One region of the Actinoplanes sp. NPDC051475 genome, then DNA from elsewhere that is predicted to be linked to it. Evidence: riboswitches for the same ligand, from Rfam matches in the RefSeq annotation. Region 1 holds a riboswitch; each other region holds the start of a gene.

What was found. Region 1 has a riboswitch for cyclic di-AMP ahead of AB0368_RS03830 (NlpC/P60 family protein). Riboswitches for the same ligand answer to the same signal wherever they lie in the genome.
Region 2: another riboswitch for cyclic di-AMP. It lies ahead of AB0368_RS35185 (transglycosylase family protein); the one in region 1 lies ahead of AB0368_RS03830 (NlpC/P60 family protein).
Region 3: another riboswitch for cyclic di-AMP. It lies ahead of AB0368_RS05285 (hypothetical protein); the one in region 1 lies ahead of AB0368_RS03830 (NlpC/P60 family protein).

What each region holds. Positions count from the first base shown of each region.
Region 1 is NZ_JBFAZZ010000001.1:822,455-827,761, forward strand. It holds gene AB0368_RS03825 (M1 family metallopeptidase) at 1-396, shown strand, start outside; gene AB0368_RS03830 (NlpC/P60 family protein) at 459-1,448, opposite strand; cyclic di-AMP (ydaO/yuaA leader) riboswitch at 1,463-1,597, opposite strand; gene AB0368_RS03835 (M56 family metallopeptidase) at 1,732-2,652, opposite strand; gene AB0368_RS03840 (BlaI/MecI/CopY family transcriptional regulator) at 2,649-3,017, opposite strand; gene AB0368_RS03845 (cytochrome ubiquinol oxidase subunit I) at 3,094-4,476, shown strand; gene cydB (cytochrome d ubiquinol oxidase subunit II) at 4,488-5,307, shown strand, end outside.
Region 2 is NZ_JBFAZZ010000025.1:51,741-57,047, reverse strand. It holds gene AB0368_RS35200 (cellulase family glycosylhydrolase) at 1-643, shown strand, start outside; gene AB0368_RS35195 (hypothetical protein) at 729-935, opposite strand; gene AB0368_RS35190 (GNAT family protein) at 1,034-1,516, opposite strand; gene AB0368_RS35185 (transglycosylase family protein) at 1,635-2,279, opposite strand; cyclic di-AMP (ydaO/yuaA leader) riboswitch at 2,281-2,459, opposite strand; gene AB0368_RS35180 (Hpt domain-containing protein) at 2,636-3,019, shown strand; gene AB0368_RS35175 (response regulator) at 3,030-3,452, opposite strand; gene AB0368_RS35170 (DUF2064 domain-containing protein) at 3,519-3,827, opposite strand; gene menC (o-succinylbenzoate synthase) at 3,880-4,986, opposite strand; gene AB0368_RS35160 (GNAT family N-acetyltransferase) at 5,015-5,307, opposite strand, start outside.
Region 3 is NZ_JBFAZZ010000002.1:163,766-169,072, forward strand. It holds gene AB0368_RS05280 (ABC transporter ATP-binding protein) at 1-522, shown strand, start outside; gene AB0368_RS05285 (hypothetical protein) at 538-1,608, opposite strand; cyclic di-AMP (ydaO/yuaA leader) riboswitch at 1,612-1,748, opposite strand; cyclic di-AMP (ydaO/yuaA leader) riboswitch at 1,983-2,119, shown strand; gene AB0368_RS05290 (hypothetical protein) at 2,124-3,143, shown strand; gene AB0368_RS05295 (glycoside hydrolase family 65 protein) at 3,209-5,307, opposite strand, start outside.

The DNA of each region.
Region 1 (5,307 bases):
CAGTGGTTCTACGGCATCGTGGGCGACGACGAGTACAGCACGCCGTGGCTGGACGAGGGCTTCACCGACTACGCCACCGACCTGTACTTCAACCGCACCGGCTCGGGCTGCGGCATCACCTGGCAGTCGGCCGCCGAGAAGCTGACGAACTCGATGGCGTACTGGGACGCGCACTCGAACCGCTACAGCACGGTGGTGTACGGGTACGGCAAGTGCACCCTGCACGACCTGCGCCGGCTGATCGGCTCCACGGCGATGACGGGGCTGCTGCGCTCGTACGCGGCGTCGCACTGGTACGGCGTCTCGACCGTGGCCGACTTCAAGGCGGCCGCGCAGGCCGCCGCGGGGTCGACGGACCTCACGTCCTTCTGGGCGGCGCATCGCGTCGAGGGCTGACCGGACACGCGAAGAGCCGCCACGCGTTCGTGGCGGCTCTTCGGCGTCGTGCGGGTGCCGGGTCAGCCCGGGCGGCGCATGCCCGTGATGGCACCGCTGCGGTCGATCGGCGCCATGCGCACATGGTCACCCGTGTGGGGTGCGTGCACCATGATGCCGCCGCCCACGTAGATGCCCACGTGGTGCACCGGACTGCCGTAGAAGATCAGGTCACCCGGTTGCAGTTCGCTGCGGCTGACGGCCCGGCCCTCGTGGATCTGGTCACCCGTGAAGTGCTCCAGGTGCACCCCCACGGAGGCCCACGCCACCTTGGTGAGACCCGAGCAGTCGTAACCGCCCGGCCCCTCCGACCCGAAGATGTACGGCTTGCCGATCAGGTCGCACGCCTTCTGCGCCGCGCGCCCGCCCTTGTCGTTGGTGTAGCTCACCGGGCAGGGACCGGTGCGCAGCGGGCCGTCGTTCGCACCCGCCGAGCCGTACGCCTTGATCCGCAGCTTCTGCAAGGCGTCGACCTTCTTCTGGATCTCCTTCTTCCGCGTGCCGAGGTCCTTGTCGCGGACCGCCACGGCGTCGGTCAGGGTCACCAGGGCCGCCTTGTCCTGCGCGTACTTGTCGCGGAGCTGCGCCGCCCCGGCCACCTGCTGGCGCTGGTGGCGGGCGATCTGGTCGAGAAACGTGAGCTTCTCGGTCAGGCCGGTCGGCGAGCCACTGACGACCATGGCCTCCACCGCACCGGGCGAGCCCTGCTTGTACGCGTCGGCCGCCATGCCACCCACGTGCGACATGGCCAGATCCACCTCCAGCTGGAGGGGCTCCAGCCGGTCGTTGATCTTCTTGAGCTGGGCCCGGTTCTTGATCAGCTGATTGTGCACGTCGTTGTACTGCTCGATGATCGACTCGAGCTTGTCCCACTGCTCGTCGATCTGTTTCTCGATGCTCGAGGGCGACGGGGTCGCGTGGGCCGCGGTGGGTACCAGCAGCACGCCGACCGCGGCGACGACACCGAGCAGACCGCGCAGAATCGTGGCGCGGCGCGCCGCAATCCGTTTCACGAAGGTGCAGTGTCCTTTCTTCCCTCGGCCGCCGACCGGGTTAGCTGTCGGGTTCGGACGGGAAGCGCGCCCGGCCGCGATGGTGCCGCGGCTTCACCCCAGATGCCTGGGTCCCCGGTTCGTGATGCACGATTAGGCGGTGACGCGCCGGTTCGCCCGGTTCGGGCGAAGGGGGACCGACGAGCCGGGCCCCACCGTACTCCCGATGACGGCAGAACTAAACACGGCGATGTCAGGACACTTAACGCACAACGCCTAGTGACCGACCGTGATTAAGAAAGACTTAAAGCGGCCACGCGGTGAGCGCACGCCCCAGCCAGGGCACCACCAGGATCACTGTGGGTAACACCAGCAAACTCACTGTCATCAGTACCGCCAGGACGGTCCACATCGGAGATCTGCCGTCCGTCCCGGCCAGCCGCTCAAGCCGGCGGCGCCGCTCCTCGCCGGCATCGCCGCCGGCCTCCGCGGGCACGTCCGGGCTCACCGCGTCGCTGAGCACCGACAGGGCGGTGCGCAACGGCTCCGCCCCGCAGCGGCGCCGGGCCGCGTCGTCGGCGACCATCTCGAGCAGCAGGTGCACGGCGTCCAGCGGCGCCCGGCTGCGCAGCGGCCGCGGGACCGCACGATAGAACGCGGTGAAAGACTCCAGCACGAGGTCGTGCCGGTGCCGCAGGTGCGCCTGCTCGTGTGCGATGACGGCGGCCACCTGCGCACGGTCGAGCACGCGCAGCGCTCCCCCGCTGACCACCACCCGGGGGTTGCGGCCCGGCAGGCAGTACGCGAACGGCAGCGGGCCGTCGAGCACCCGCAGCCCGTGCGGCACCTCGGCCGGCAGCTCGCCATGGCGTTCGGCGTCGTCGAGGAGGTCCACGAGCATGCGGTGCCGGGCGCGGCGGGTCCGCGAGCGGTAGGTCACCCCGGCAAGCGAGACGAGCAGCCGGACGATGATCACGGCCGCCACCACCAGGGCCGCGACCAGGGCGGCCGCCCCCGCCGGCCGGCCCGAGCCCAGCGCGCCGACCAGCTCCTGCGGACCGGCGAGGACGACACCCAGGGCGCAGAGGATGCCGGTCAGGGTGATGCTCTGCCAGAGGGCCACCGCGGCTGCCGGCGCCCGGCCCGGCCACCGCGCGGCGGCCAGGATCCCCGGCACGGCCAGCGACAGGGTCAGGCCCAGCGCGCCGAGCAGCAGCGCGGTCACGACCCGGCGGCCGATTCCCTCCGGGCCGCCTCGATGGCGGCGGTCAGCATCGAGGGGTCGATGCGTCCGACGAAGTGGGCCAGCGCGGCGTCCCGTACGCCGTCCGGGGCGGTGCTGAGCGCGTCGAGCATCAACGCCGCGGTCATCTCCTCGCGCGACTGCGCCGGCGCGTAGCGGTACGCCCGGTCCGCCTTGTGCTGGGTCACCACACCCTTGCGGGCCAGCCGGTCCAGCACGGTCATCACCGTCGTGTACGCCAGGTCGCGCTCGCGGCTCAGGCGCTCGTGCACCTGCCGGACGGTCAGCGGCTCCGCGGCGTTCCACAACTGCTGCATGACCTCCCGCTCGAGGTCTCCCAAAGCCATGTGACCCACTCTACTGCACGGCGTCGTACTACACGTCGTAGTATCTACTACGAGATGTCGTAGAGGGGATACCGACGTGGACGTGCTCGACCTGACCCGGCTCCAGTTCGCGGTGGTGACGATCTACCACTACTTCTTCGTGCCGCTGTCGATCAGCCTCGCCGCCACCGCGGCCGGGCTCCAGATCGCCTGGCTGCGCACCGGGAAGGACACGTACAGGGACCTGACGAAGTTCGTCGGGAAACTGCTGATCGTCACGTTCGCCGTCGGGGTGGTCACCGGCCTCGTGCAGGAATTCCAGTTCGGCATGGGCTGGAGCAACTTCGCGCGGTTCTACGGCGACGTCTTCGGACCCACGCTGGCGATCGAGGGCATGCTCGCCTTCTTCCTCGAGGCCACGTTCCTCGCGCTGTGGTACTTCGGCTGGGACCGGCTCCCCCGCAGGCTCCACGCCGCCACCATCGTCGTGGTCGCCGTCGGCACGGTGCTGTCCGCGTTCATCATCCTGGCCGCGAACTCGTTCATGCAGAACCCGGTCGGGTACTCGATGGACCCGGTCACCGGCCGCGCCCGCCTCGACGACTTCGGCGCCCTGCTGCTCAACAAGGTCAACCTCGCCGCCTTCCCGCACACCCTGTCGGGAGCGCTGATGGCGGGCGGGTCGCTCCTGCTCGCCGTCGGCGCGTGGCGGCTGCGGGCGGCGGGGGCGGCGGCCTTCCGTACGCTGGCCCGCCTGGGTGCCTGGCTGACCGTCGTCGGCGGCGCCCTCACCGCCGTCACCGGCGACCACCTCGGCAAGGTCATCACCGAGGTGCAGCCGATGAAGATGGCCGCCGCCGAGGCCCTCTACGCCACCACCGCCGGGGCGCCCTTCTCGGTGTTCGCCGTCGGCGGCCCGGACGGCGGCGAGCCGTTCCTGAGCATCGAGATCCCGCGGCTGCTGTCGATCCTCGCCAAGGGCACCCCGGGCGCCACCGTCCAGGGCATCGACGACCTCCAGGCGCAGTACGCGGCCCAGTTCGGCCCGGGCAGCTACGTGCCGATGATCCCGGTCGCGTTCTGGAGCTTCCGGCTGATGATCGGCATCGGGATGCTGGCGGCGGCCGTCGCGGCGTACTACCTGTGGAGCACCCGCCAGGACCGCCGTACGCACCCGCTGCTGCTGCGGACCCTGCCGCTCATCCCGGTCCTGCCGGCCGCCGCCAACAGCCTCGGCTGGATCTTCACCGAGACCGCCCGCCAGCCCTGGCTCGCCTTCGGCATCTCGCGCGTGGCCGACGGCATCTCCCCCGGCCTCACCCGCGGCGAGGTTGCCGGGTCCCTCATCGGCTTCGCCGTCGTCTACGGCGTGCTCGCCGTCGTCTGGCTGCGCCTGGTCCGCCACCTCTCCCGGCAACCGCTCGAGTCCGCATCCGCACCGGCCACGGAGGCCGAGCGGATCCCGGCCCCCGTCTACTGAGGAAGGCACCCATGGTCACCGTCTGGTTCGCGCTCGTCGTCCTCTGCTGGGTCCTCTTCTTCGTCCTCGAGGGCTTCGACTTCGGCGTCGGCCTCCTCGGCCCGGTCCTCGGCCGCGACGACCACGAACGCGGCGCCATCGTGCGTACGGTCGGGCCGTTCTGGGACGGCAACGAGGTCTGGCTCGTCGCGGCGATCGGCGTCACCTTCGCGGCCTTCCCGGACTGGTACGCCGCCCTGCTGTCCGGTCTCTACCTGCCGATGGCCGCGCTGCTGCTCCTGCTCGCCGTCCGCGGCGTGGCCCTCGAGTTCCGCGGTAAGGGCGACGGCCCGGCGTGGCGCAGGCGCTGCGACGCCGCGCTGGCCGCCAGTTCGGCAGGGATCGTGGCGCTGTGGGGTGCCGTCCTCGGTGTGCTGACCCACGGCCTCGCGGTCGGGGCCGACGGTCAGGTGACCGGCACCGGCCCGGCGCGCAGTCTCGCCCCGCTGGCATCCTGGCCCGCCCTCGCCGGAGCCGTCCTCGCCCTGTACGCGGCCCTGCTGATCGGCGCCACGTTCCTGGCCCTGCGCACGACCGGCCCGGTGCACGCCCGCGCCCGGACCTGGAGCGGCCGCCTCGCCACGGCCGGCACGCTGCTGCTCGGGACGGCCGGCATCGCGAGCAGCTCCCGGCTCGTCCTCGCCGCCGCGGTGCTCTGCATGGGTGTCGCACTGGTCGCCCGGCACGGCCACGAACTGGTCGCGTTCGCCGCCACCGCCCTCGGTGTCGCCGCCGCCGTCGTCGCCGTCTTCACCGTCCACGGTGACGTCGTCCTGCGCAGCACGCTCGACC
Region 2 (5,307 bases), on a different contig from region 1:
CGCCGAGATCACCGACTACCTCGGCCGGTTCCGGGCGGCCGGGCTGCCGATCGTGGTCGGCGAGTTCGGCTTCAACCACTCCGACGGCGACCCGGACGAGGACACCGTCATGGCCACCGCCCAGGCCCAGGGCATCGGCTACCTCGGATGGTCGTGGAGCGGCAACGGCGGCGGCGTCGAATACCTCGACCTCGTCACGAACTTCGACGCCGGCCTGCTGACCTCCTGGGGTGAGCGGCTCTTCAACGGCCCGAACGGCATCAAGGCCACGTCCCGCGAGGCCACCGTCTACGGGACCCCACCCTCGTCACCCCCGGTCAGGGCCTGCACCGCCACGTACGCGACCACCGGCCAATGGACCGGCGGCTTCCAGGGCGCGGTCACGGTCAAGGCCGGGACCGCCCCGATCAGCTCCTGGACCGTCACCTGGACGTGGCCCGACGGCCAGCGCTTCACCAACACGTGGAACGCGGCCGTGACGACCTCCGGCGACGCGGTGACCGCCCGATCGCTGTCGTACAACGGCTCGCTGCCCGCGGGCGGGAGCACGAGCTGGGGCTTCACGGCCGCGTGGACCGGCCGGAACACCGCGCCGGCGGCGACCTGCACAGCCGCCTGGAAGCGCCCGCGGGAGGGCCGGTGAGGTCCGGGAACGGCCCTCCCACGGGCGAACACCCCTTCAGTGCTCCGCCGGGCCGGAAAGGTTGCCCGCGTTCCCCACATTTCTTTCAGGCCGGCGGCGCCGGGGATTCCGCGCCGGGCACGAGCAGCCGCGGACGGCCCGTACCGTCGGCGGGAACCGACCAGACCGCCGGAGTGCCGGCGCTGTCCCGCAGGGTGTACGCGGGCGTCGCGCCGTCGAGCCACGCCGCCCGGTCGTCGACGCTCGCCGTCTCGGCGGTCCCCACCACGTCCATCGACGCCAGGTCGAGCACCGACAGCCGCCGGCCCCGCGCCTGAACTCGAACATCTCCATGGCCGCCGGCTCGGCGCAGGAGCGGTGGCTGCGCACCGACAGCGGTACGGGAACCTGTCACTGATCCCGGCGCAGCCGGTAGTACACGAATCCCTCACGGGTGACGCCGCCGTCGGGGGTGAACCCGGCGGCGGCACAGCACGCGCGGCTCGGCGCGTTGCCCTTATCGATGCCGCAGAAGAACTCATCCACATCGGACAGCTCGGCGTTGTCGACGACCGCTCGCAGCAGGGCCCGGCCGCGGCCCTCGTGCCAGCGCCGCGGGTCGACCACGAAGGCGAGGCCCATGGAGCGGCGGCCGCGACCGTCGGCGTACACGTCGCCGCCGATGAAACCCACCTCGCCGGCCGCGTCCACGCCGAACCACGCGTGGCAGCGCAGCACCAGGTGGCCCCGGAACACCTCACCGCCGCCGCGCTCGGCGATCGCGAGCATGCGGGGCAACCAGTCCCGCCCGCCCAGGTAGTGCTGCACCTGGGGATGGTCGAACCAGGGCGCCGCGGAGTCCGCCAGCATTGTGGTCGGCGGGACCAGCCTCATGCGCACATCATGCCGGTACGCGCAAGCCGGCGGTGCTGTTGTCCCTCCATAGTGGTGGGTGTGGCGGGACCCGGCCGCCCCACGGGGGAAGGGCGGCCGGGCCGGTCTCCGCCAGGCCTCAGAGGGCCAGGCGTTGCCCCGGGAAGATGAGGTTCGGGTTGCCACCGATCTCACCGCGGTTCAGCTGGTACAGCGCGCGCCAGCCGCCCTTGACGTGGTGGCTGCTCGCGATCTTCGCCAGGGTGTCGCCGGAGCGCACGGTGTAGGACTTGCCGGTCGCGTGCGCCGGCGTGCTCTTGCGCGTCGTGCTCCTGTGCGTCGTGCTCCTGTGCGTCGTGCTCCTGTGCGTCGTGCTCCTGTGCGAGGACGACTTCGACGAGGCCCCGGACGTGTTCCTGCCCGAGTAGGACTTCGAGGAGCCGGCCTTCCTGCCGCACACCGGCCAGGCGCCGATGCCCTGGCCGTCGAGGACCTTCTCGGCGATGCGGATCTGCTCCGCGCGGCTCGCCTTGTTCGCCGTGCTCGCGTACTTGCCGCCGCCGTACGCCTTCCAGGTGCTGCGGCTGAACTGCAGGCCGCCGTAGAAGCCGTTGCCGGTGCTGATGCTCCAGTTGCCGCCGGACTCGCACTGCGCGACGGCGTCCCAGTTCACACTGGACCTGGCCGCTGCCGGCGATGCCGGGCCCAGCAGGGCGGCGGTGCCGGCCGCGCCCGCGACCACCAGGCCGAGGGCACGCAGGGACTGCTTGCGGATCTGTGCCATGAAAGGAAACCTCCACGCCTGCGAGGTCAGCTGTCGGGTTCGGGCCGAGGAGCCCGGCCGCGTGTGGCGGCTTCACCCCGAGGCGCGGCTTGCGCGCCGTGGAACCTGTGGGTCCCCCGCTCCATGCCTGTCGGTTGAGGTCCCGGCCCGGTCGGCGGCAGGACTCGGCGTTACCGACCGCGGGGCCCGCATCTGCGGACCGGCCGACCGTAGCCACTTCCCCCCGGGCGATCGCAAACTTCCGGGGCCGAACGTGACGTTGTTTACACCCTTGCGACCGGATTGATCTTTCTCCGAGGTGTCGTTCGAACCGGGATAATCACCGCGAAGCGGGCCATCGGCCGTACCGTTGGATCATGGAAGATCCTGCCGTCGCCGTCCGCGCCCGGCTCCTCGAGATCACCGGGCCCGAACCCGGTGGGCCGGAATGCGCGCTGCTCGTCAGGCTGCTGACGTCGTACACCGTCAAGACGCCGCCGGCTCTGGAGCGGCTGGCCGAGGCTCTGGCCGCCGGGGACCTCGCCGCCGTCCAGGACCAGGCACACGCCCTCAAGGGATCGGCGGCCAACATCGGCGCCGCCGAGCTGACCGATCTCTTCGGCGAGCTGGAGGACGCGGCGCGCGACGGCCACCTCCTGGAACCCCGGGCGACGCTGGACCGCATCCACGGCGCCTACGGCCGGGTGGCACCGGTGTGCACCCGCATCGCCGGTGACCTTCAGCAGGAGGCCGTGCGTTGACCGAGAGGGATCATTCGTCCCACCAGTTCGCCGGCGCCGTCGCGCTCACGTTCTCGGCCAGGAGGCTCTGCAGGACACTGGCCAGGACGCTCGGCTGTGCCGGCTTCTCGAGGTACGGCGCATCCGGCCGCACGAGCCCCTGGGCCAGGGCGACATGCCGGGGGATCCCGCTGATGTAGATCACGTGCATGCGGGGATACACGGCGCTGATGGCCCGGGCGAGGTCGCCCCGGCTGTCTCCGGGCAACGACAGGTCGGCGATGAGGGCGTCGATCCGGCCCTCCTGCTCCCGGCACACCTGCATGGCCGACTCCTGGTCCAGCGCGGTGAAGACGCGGAAGCCCCGGGCGGCGAGCATGTGGGCCGTGGTCTCGAGGACGTCGGCGTCGTCGTCGACCATCAGGACCGTGGCGTGACCGGAAAGGTTCGTCATTCTCGCCTCCTTGCGACCCAGCCTAAGTGCACGAACCGTGCCGCGACCGGCGTTTGTGCCGGTGGGTCACGGGACGGGCAGGGTCGGCAGCAGGGCCACCCGCAGCCCGAGCCGCAACGCGGCCAGCATGAGGGTCCCCGAGTCGGTCAGCGGCTCGAGTTCCGGCGCCCGGGACGGCTCCCGCAGGCCGAACGCATACCAGCCGCCGTCGCTGGTCGGGCCGATCACCGCATCGAAGCTGCGCAACAGCCCGTAGGCGTCACCCAGCAACCGCGCGCTCACCTCCGCCGCGATCACCAGGTAGGCACTCCCGCTCCCGGGGCCGGGGGGCGAGAGCCGCGAGTCACAGCGGAAGAACCGTCGAGTCCGGGTCATGCCCCGGTAGTGGCCGCCGGCGCCCGGAAGGTTGCCTGCCTGGGCGAGAAACCTACAGCCGGATCCATTCCGTCGCCGTCGTCACCGACTCCAGCACCGCGGCCAGTGGTTCGACCCCGAGGCCCGGGCCCGCCGGCACCGGCAGGTGGCCGTTCTCGAGCACGAAGGGCGCGGTGAGGTCGGTGGCGAAGTAGCGGTCCGAGGCCGAAGTGTCGCCGGGCAGTGTGAAGCCCGGCAGGGCGGCGAGGGCGACGTTCGCCGCCCGCCCCAGCCCGGTCTCCAGCATGCCCCCGCACCACACCGGTACACCGTGCGCCACGCACACGTCGTGGATCCGCCGCGCCTCCAGGTAGCCGCCGACCCGGCCGGGCTTCACGTTGACCACCGAGCACGCGCCGAGCGTGATCGCGGCCGCGGCGACCCGGGCCGAGGTGATCGACTCGTCCAGGCACACCGGCGTGGTGATGAGCTTGGCCAGCTCCGCGTGCCCGAGGACGTCCTCCTCGTCCAGCGGTTGCTCGATCAGCAACAGCCCGAACGGGTCCAGCCGGCCCAGGTGCCGCGCGTCGGCGAGCGTGTACGCGGTGTTGGCGTCCACCTGCATCAGCACCTCGTCGCCGAAGCGCTCGCGGACGGCGCGGACCGGCTCGACGTCCCAGCCCGGCTGGATCTTGAGCTTGATCCGGACGTAGCCGGCGGCCAGGTAGCCGCCCACCGCGTCGAGCAGCTCCGCGATCGAGCCCATGATGCCGACGGACACCCCGCACGGCACGCGGTCGCGGACGGCGCCCAGCTCGCGGGCCAGCGACCGGCCCTCGGCGCGCAGCTCGGCGTCGAGGACCGCGGTCTCCACCGCCGCCTTGGCCATGCGGTGGCCCTTGAACGGGGCGAGGACGGGCGCGACCCGGTGGGCGTCGAGCCGGGGCGCGGCCGCGAGCGCCGGCACCAGGTAGCGGCGCAGCACGTCCGCGGCGGCCTCGGTGTACTCGCTCGAGTAGCGCGGGTCGGCCATCGCCACGCACTCGCCCCAGCCCTCGGCCCGGTCCGTGACCACCCGCAGCAGCAGCACGTCGCGGGCGGTCTCGGTGCCGAACGAGGTACGGAACGGCGCGACCAGCGGCATGGCGATGCGGCGCAGCTCGATGCCCTCCAGCTTCATGACGACCTCACAGGGACGCCGGCGAGCTTCACGAGGGCCTCCTCAGGACGTACCAGCCGGTGCGGTCGAAACCGGTGACGCGGGCGCCGGTGGCGAGCAGCGCGGACAGGGTCGCCCGGACCGCGAACCGCCACCGCCGGGCCTCCCCGGGCTCGCGGCGCCGCAGCCTCTCGACGTCCGGCGGCACGGCGACGAGGAGCTTGCCGGCGTCGAGACTGCCCGGCACCCCGGTCCGGTCCAGGGCGACCACCGCGCCGGAGGTGTCGTCACGCAGCGGCGTCGGCCGCGTCAGGTCCCAGCGTACGAGGAGCCGGTCCGACA
Region 3 (5,307 bases), on a different contig from region 1:
GCGGGCCTGCTGCCGGTCGAGAAGGGCGCCGTCTACGCGGCCGGCCAGCCGTCGCTGCTCGGCGTCAACGCGGCGCTGATGAACGACCTCCCCGGCGAGCGCAACGTCGTGCTGGGCTGTCTCGCCATGGGCATGTCACCGGCCCAGGTGAAGGCCCAGGTCAAGGACATCATCGACTTCTCCGGCATCAACGAGCGCGGCGACTTCAGCTCGTTGCCGATGCGGACGTACTCGTCCGGCATGGCCGCTCGGCTGCGTTTCTCGATCGCGGCCGCCAAGAAGCACGACGTGCTGCTGATCGACGAGGCGCTGGCCACCGGCGACGCCAAGTTCCGCAAGCGCAGCGAGCAGCGGGTCCGCGACCTGCGCGCCGAGGCCGGCACCGTCTTCCTGGTCAGCCACAGCGAGCAGTCGATCCGGGACACCTGCGAGCGCTGCATCTGGCTGGAGTCCGGGCTGATCCGCGGCGACGGCCCCACCGACGAGGTGCTCAAGGAGTACGAGGCCTACGTCAAGAAGTGACGCAGGCCCCGGACGTCATCTCATCGACAGGTGCACGTGGTTCGTGTGGTCGCTGGACGGATCGCCGTTGCCCCGGGTGTACGCCTTCCACCCGCTGCTCGGCAGCCAGATCCGCCGGAACCAGATGACGTAGAGCACACCCAGCCGGCTCGCGTTGTTGATGAAGTAGTTCGCCAGCCGGTTGCCGTAGTCGCGGCTGCTGCCCGACGCGATGCCACCGAAGCCGCCCCGGTCGGCCGCGAAGTCGCAGGCCCGGCCCTGGGGATGCTCACCGCTGTTCTGGTGGCGGAAGCAGGCGACGAAATGGGTGAAGCCGTCGGCCTTGGCCTCCTTCATGGCGTGCAGCGTCCGCGGGGTGATGCACCCGGTGGTGGTCGGGTCGTTGACGGTGCAGGACTCATTCGGTAGCGAGCCGTCGGAGTTGCGGGGCGCGGCGGCGGCGCGTGAGCTGGAGCCCCCGCCGGTGGAGCCGCTGCCACCACCGTCGTCCGCGGCCGTCGTGGTGGCGTTGTGTGCCTTCAGCGCGCCCTCGGCCTGCGTCTTGCGCTTGGCCATGATGGTGAGCTGCTTCTGCTGGTCGCGGATCGACGCGTCGATCGCCAGCTTCGCCTGCTCCTGCCGGGCCCGTGCGTCCTTCAGGTCGCGGATCGCGCGGTCCTGCTTCACCGCGACCGTCTCCAGGGTCTGGGCCCGGTCCAGCATGCTGCCGGTGGAGTCGGCGGTGAGCAGGGCGGTCATCGGGCCCAGCCGGCCGGTCCGGTACGACCTGCGCACGATCTCGTCGAGCGCGCCCTGCTTGGGGCCGAGCTCGGTGTCGATCTCCTTGAGCTTGGCGACGAGCTCCTGCTGGCGCTTCTTCGAGCGGTCGAGCGCCTCCTTGGCTTCGACGAAGCCCTTCGACGCCGCCTCGAGCTGCTCGACGAGGGACTTGGAGCCGCCCTCCCCGTCGTCGCCGGAATCTCCCGGCGCGGCGAGCGGGCGGGGCGCCGCGGTGGCCGCGGCCGGGGCGACGAGCGCCAGCCCCGAGGTGGCGACGAGGACCGCGAGCAGGGTCGCTAATCGCCGGCGGACAGGGTCGAGCCTCACGTGCGTTCCTTCCGTCGGCCGCCGGTCGGGTTAGCTGACGGGTTCGGGACGGAAGTGATCCCTACCGCAGGAGCTGCGGATTCACCCCATTACCGGATGGGTCCCCGGCTCGCCTTTCGGCGATTAGGCGGCGGTTCCGTGATGGAACCGTGACGAACGATACCCACGGTTTTCCGCAATCGACAGGTGTCGCACTCTGTGCGGTCATCCGAACACACGGCGTCAGTTTCCGCGGGCTGTCATTCCATCGAGTGGTAACGCAAAGTCGTTGGGAGGTAACGCTTTTGCCGATGTCGCGCCCGGTGATGAGCGGCCCGGAGTCAGGTAAGCTTTCCGCCGGTCACTGCCAAGGAAGGCACCGCCCCCAAGGTGCCGGCAGACCACCGCTCAATCGCCGTGAGGCGAATCGGGGAACCACCTGGTAATGGGGTGAATCCGCTGAACAAGCGGTAGGGATCGCTTCCGTCCCGAACCCGTCAGCTAACCCGGTCGGCGGCAACACGGAAGGAAACTGGATGACGGCAAGACCCCGCCGGTGGCTGGTCCTCGCCCTGGCATCGCTCACTGCGGTCACCCTGATCGCAGCCCCCGGCGCGCCCGCGAGTGCGGCGCCGGGCGGCGGGAACTCGTCGACTGCCGACGACGGCGACGACAATCCCATGCTCAACGACGTGCTGGACAACACGGGCCGGCGCTACCTGGCGGCCAAGTCGGCGGTCGCGAAGTCGACCAAGAGCCAGCTGGCCCTCGCCCTCAAGGTCAAGGACGCGGAGGCCACGCGGGACGCCCTGCTGCCCGAGGTGGGCGCGGTGGCGGCGCAGCAGTACCGCACGGGCGGCCTCACCACCATGGGCTTCCTGCTCAACGTCCGCTCGCCCGACGCGTTCATCGACAAGGCGGTCTCGCTCGAGGAGATCAACGACCTCAACGACAACAAGCTGCGCCAGCTCGACGCTGCCATCAACGACGTCGCCACCGCGAAGGCGCGCCTCGACCAGGAGGTCAAGGCGCAGAAGCAGAACCTCGAGCTGATGACGAAGCAGAAGGAGTCCGCCGAGAAGGCCCTCGACCTGGTCGGCGGCAAGACGGTGACCGGCGGCTTCGTGCTGGCCAAGTCCCGGGTGGCGGCGCCCGCGCCCCGCAACGCGGACGGGGAGTTCGGCCCGCTGCCGTGCAACGTCGACGACCCGACCACGAGCGGCTGCATCACGGCGCGCACGCTGCACATGTACCAAGAGGTGAAGAAGGCCGGATTCAACCGCTTCGTAGGTTGTCACCGCGACGGCGGCCCGTTCGAGCACCCGAAGGGCCGCGCCTGCGACTGGTCCCTGCAGAAGAGCGGCTTCTCACCCTGGCACAACCAGGACACCCGCGAGTACGGCAACAACCTGATGGCGTTCGCGGTCCGCAACGCCGACCGGCTGGGCATCCTGTACGTCATCTGGAACCGCATGATCTGGTTCCCGGCGACGGGCTGGAAGACGTATCACGGACCGTCCAACCACACGGACCACGTGCACATCTCGATGCTGTAGCAGCGCCCCACGCGACGAAGCCCCCGTTCCCTGACGGAACGGGGGCTTCTGCCGCTCTTGAGCTTCTAGGAACCGCTCGCCCGGCGGACCGGTGCGCGACCGGCCGGCTGCGTCGGGGCCGGACCGGTGGGCGGCGCCGGCGGGATCGGCAGGACGATCGGCTTCACCTGCGTGACCGTGACCTCCTTGCCGTGGTGCAGCAGGTCCAGCCGCGCCGACCCGCCGCCGTTGCGCAGCGAGTACGTGACCTCGTCCGGCGTGACCTCGACCCGCAGCCGGAGCCCGCGCCACAGCAGCGAGAACTCGAGGTTGCTGATCCGGCTCGGCAGCCGCGGCGCGAACGAGAGCTGGCCGTTGTAGTCGCGCATCCCGCCGAGGCCGGCCACGAGGGCGATCCAGGAGCCGGCCAGCGACGCCACGTGAACGCCGTCGCGGGCGTTCTGGTGCAGGTCGTGCAGGTCCATCAGGGCCGCTTCGCCCAGGTAGTCGTGGGCCAGCTCGACGAAGCCCACCTCGGCCGCTATGACCGCCTGGATGCAGGCCGACAACGATGAGTCGCGGACCGTACGGGCGTCGTAGTACGCGAAGTTGCGGGCCTTCTCCTCCGGGGTGAAGGCGTCGCCGCGGACGTACATGGCCATGACCAGGTCGGCCTGCTTGACGACCTGCTTGCGGTAGAGGTCGAAGTACGGGTAGTTGAGCAGCAGCGGGTACGCCTCCGGCGGAGTGTTCTCGAAGTCCCACTCCTGCAGCCGGGTGAAGCCCTCCGACTGCTGGTGCACGCCCAGCTCACGGTCGTACGGGATGTGCACGGCCGCCGCGGCGTCGCGCCAGGAGGCGGATTCCTCGTCGTCGACGCCGAGCTTGCGGGCCAGGTCGGGGTGACGCTTGGCCGCGTCCGCCGCCGCGAAGAGGTTCTGCTGCGCCATCAGGTTGGTGTAGACGTTGTCGTCCACCACCGCCGTGTACTCGTCCGGGCCGGTCACGCCGTCGATGTGGAAGCGGCCGTGGCGGTCGTGGTGACCCAGCGAGCGCCACAGGCGGGCGGTCTCCACCAGCAGCTCCAGGCCGACCTCGCGTTCGAAGTCGTCGTCGCCGGTGGCGGAGATGTAGCGGCGGACCGCATCGGCGATGTCGGCCCCGATGTGGAAGCCGGCGGTGCCGGCCGGCCAGTATGCCGAGCACTCCTGCCCGCGGATCGTGCGCCACGGGAAAGCCGCCCCCTGCAGGCCGAGGGTCTGCGCGCGCTCCCGGGCGAGATCCAGGGTGGAGTGCCGCCAGCGGAGCACGTCCGCGGCCGCCGCGGGCTGCGTGTACGTCAGCGCCGGCAGCACGAACGTCTCGGCGTCCCAGAACGTGTGGCCGTCGTACCCGGGGCCGGAGAGGCCCTTGGAGCCGATCGGGCGCTTCTCGGCGCGCGCGCCGGCCTGCAGGGTGTGGAACAGGCCGAAGCGGACCGCCTGCTGCACCTCGGGGTCGCCCTCGACGCGCACGTCGGAGTGGTCCCAGAAATCGTCGAGGAATTCGCGCTGGGCCTCGATCAGCCCCTCCCAGCCGTCCAGCCGGGCGCTGGCCAGGGCCGCGCCGACCTGGTCGCGCACGGCGGGCAGAGAGCGGTTGCTGGACCAGCCGTACGAAGCCAGCTTCACGACCCGCAGCTTCTGTCCGGGCTCCAGCTTGCAGGCGACCGTGGTACGCAGCCAGTCGGGGTGGCCCTCGGTGGTAACGGCGTGCTTGCCGGGCGCCTCGACGAGGTGTTCCATGGCCGCCGCCATGCGCAGGTCGCTGGCCTTGGTGCAGTGCACGAGCAGACCACCGGTGCGCTGTTCCAGCATCTCCTCGGCCTGCAGCGGGTGGTCCAGCACCGCCGCCACGCGCGGGTCCTTGCTGGTGGGCGGCAGCTGCTCGTTGGCCACGAGCTCGGACTGCAGGATCAGCCGCGCGGTGTCGTTCAGCGGTTCGACCTCGTAGAGGAACGCCACGACCGAGCGCTGGGTGAAGGACACCATCCGCACGGTGCGTACCCGGATCGCCTGCCCGGAGGGTGACACCCACTCCACGATCCGCTCGAGGGTGCCGGCGCGCAGGTCCAGCGTCCGCTCGTGGGAGCGCAGGTCGCCGTACCGCACGTCGAACGGCTCGTCGTCGACGAGCAGCCGCATGA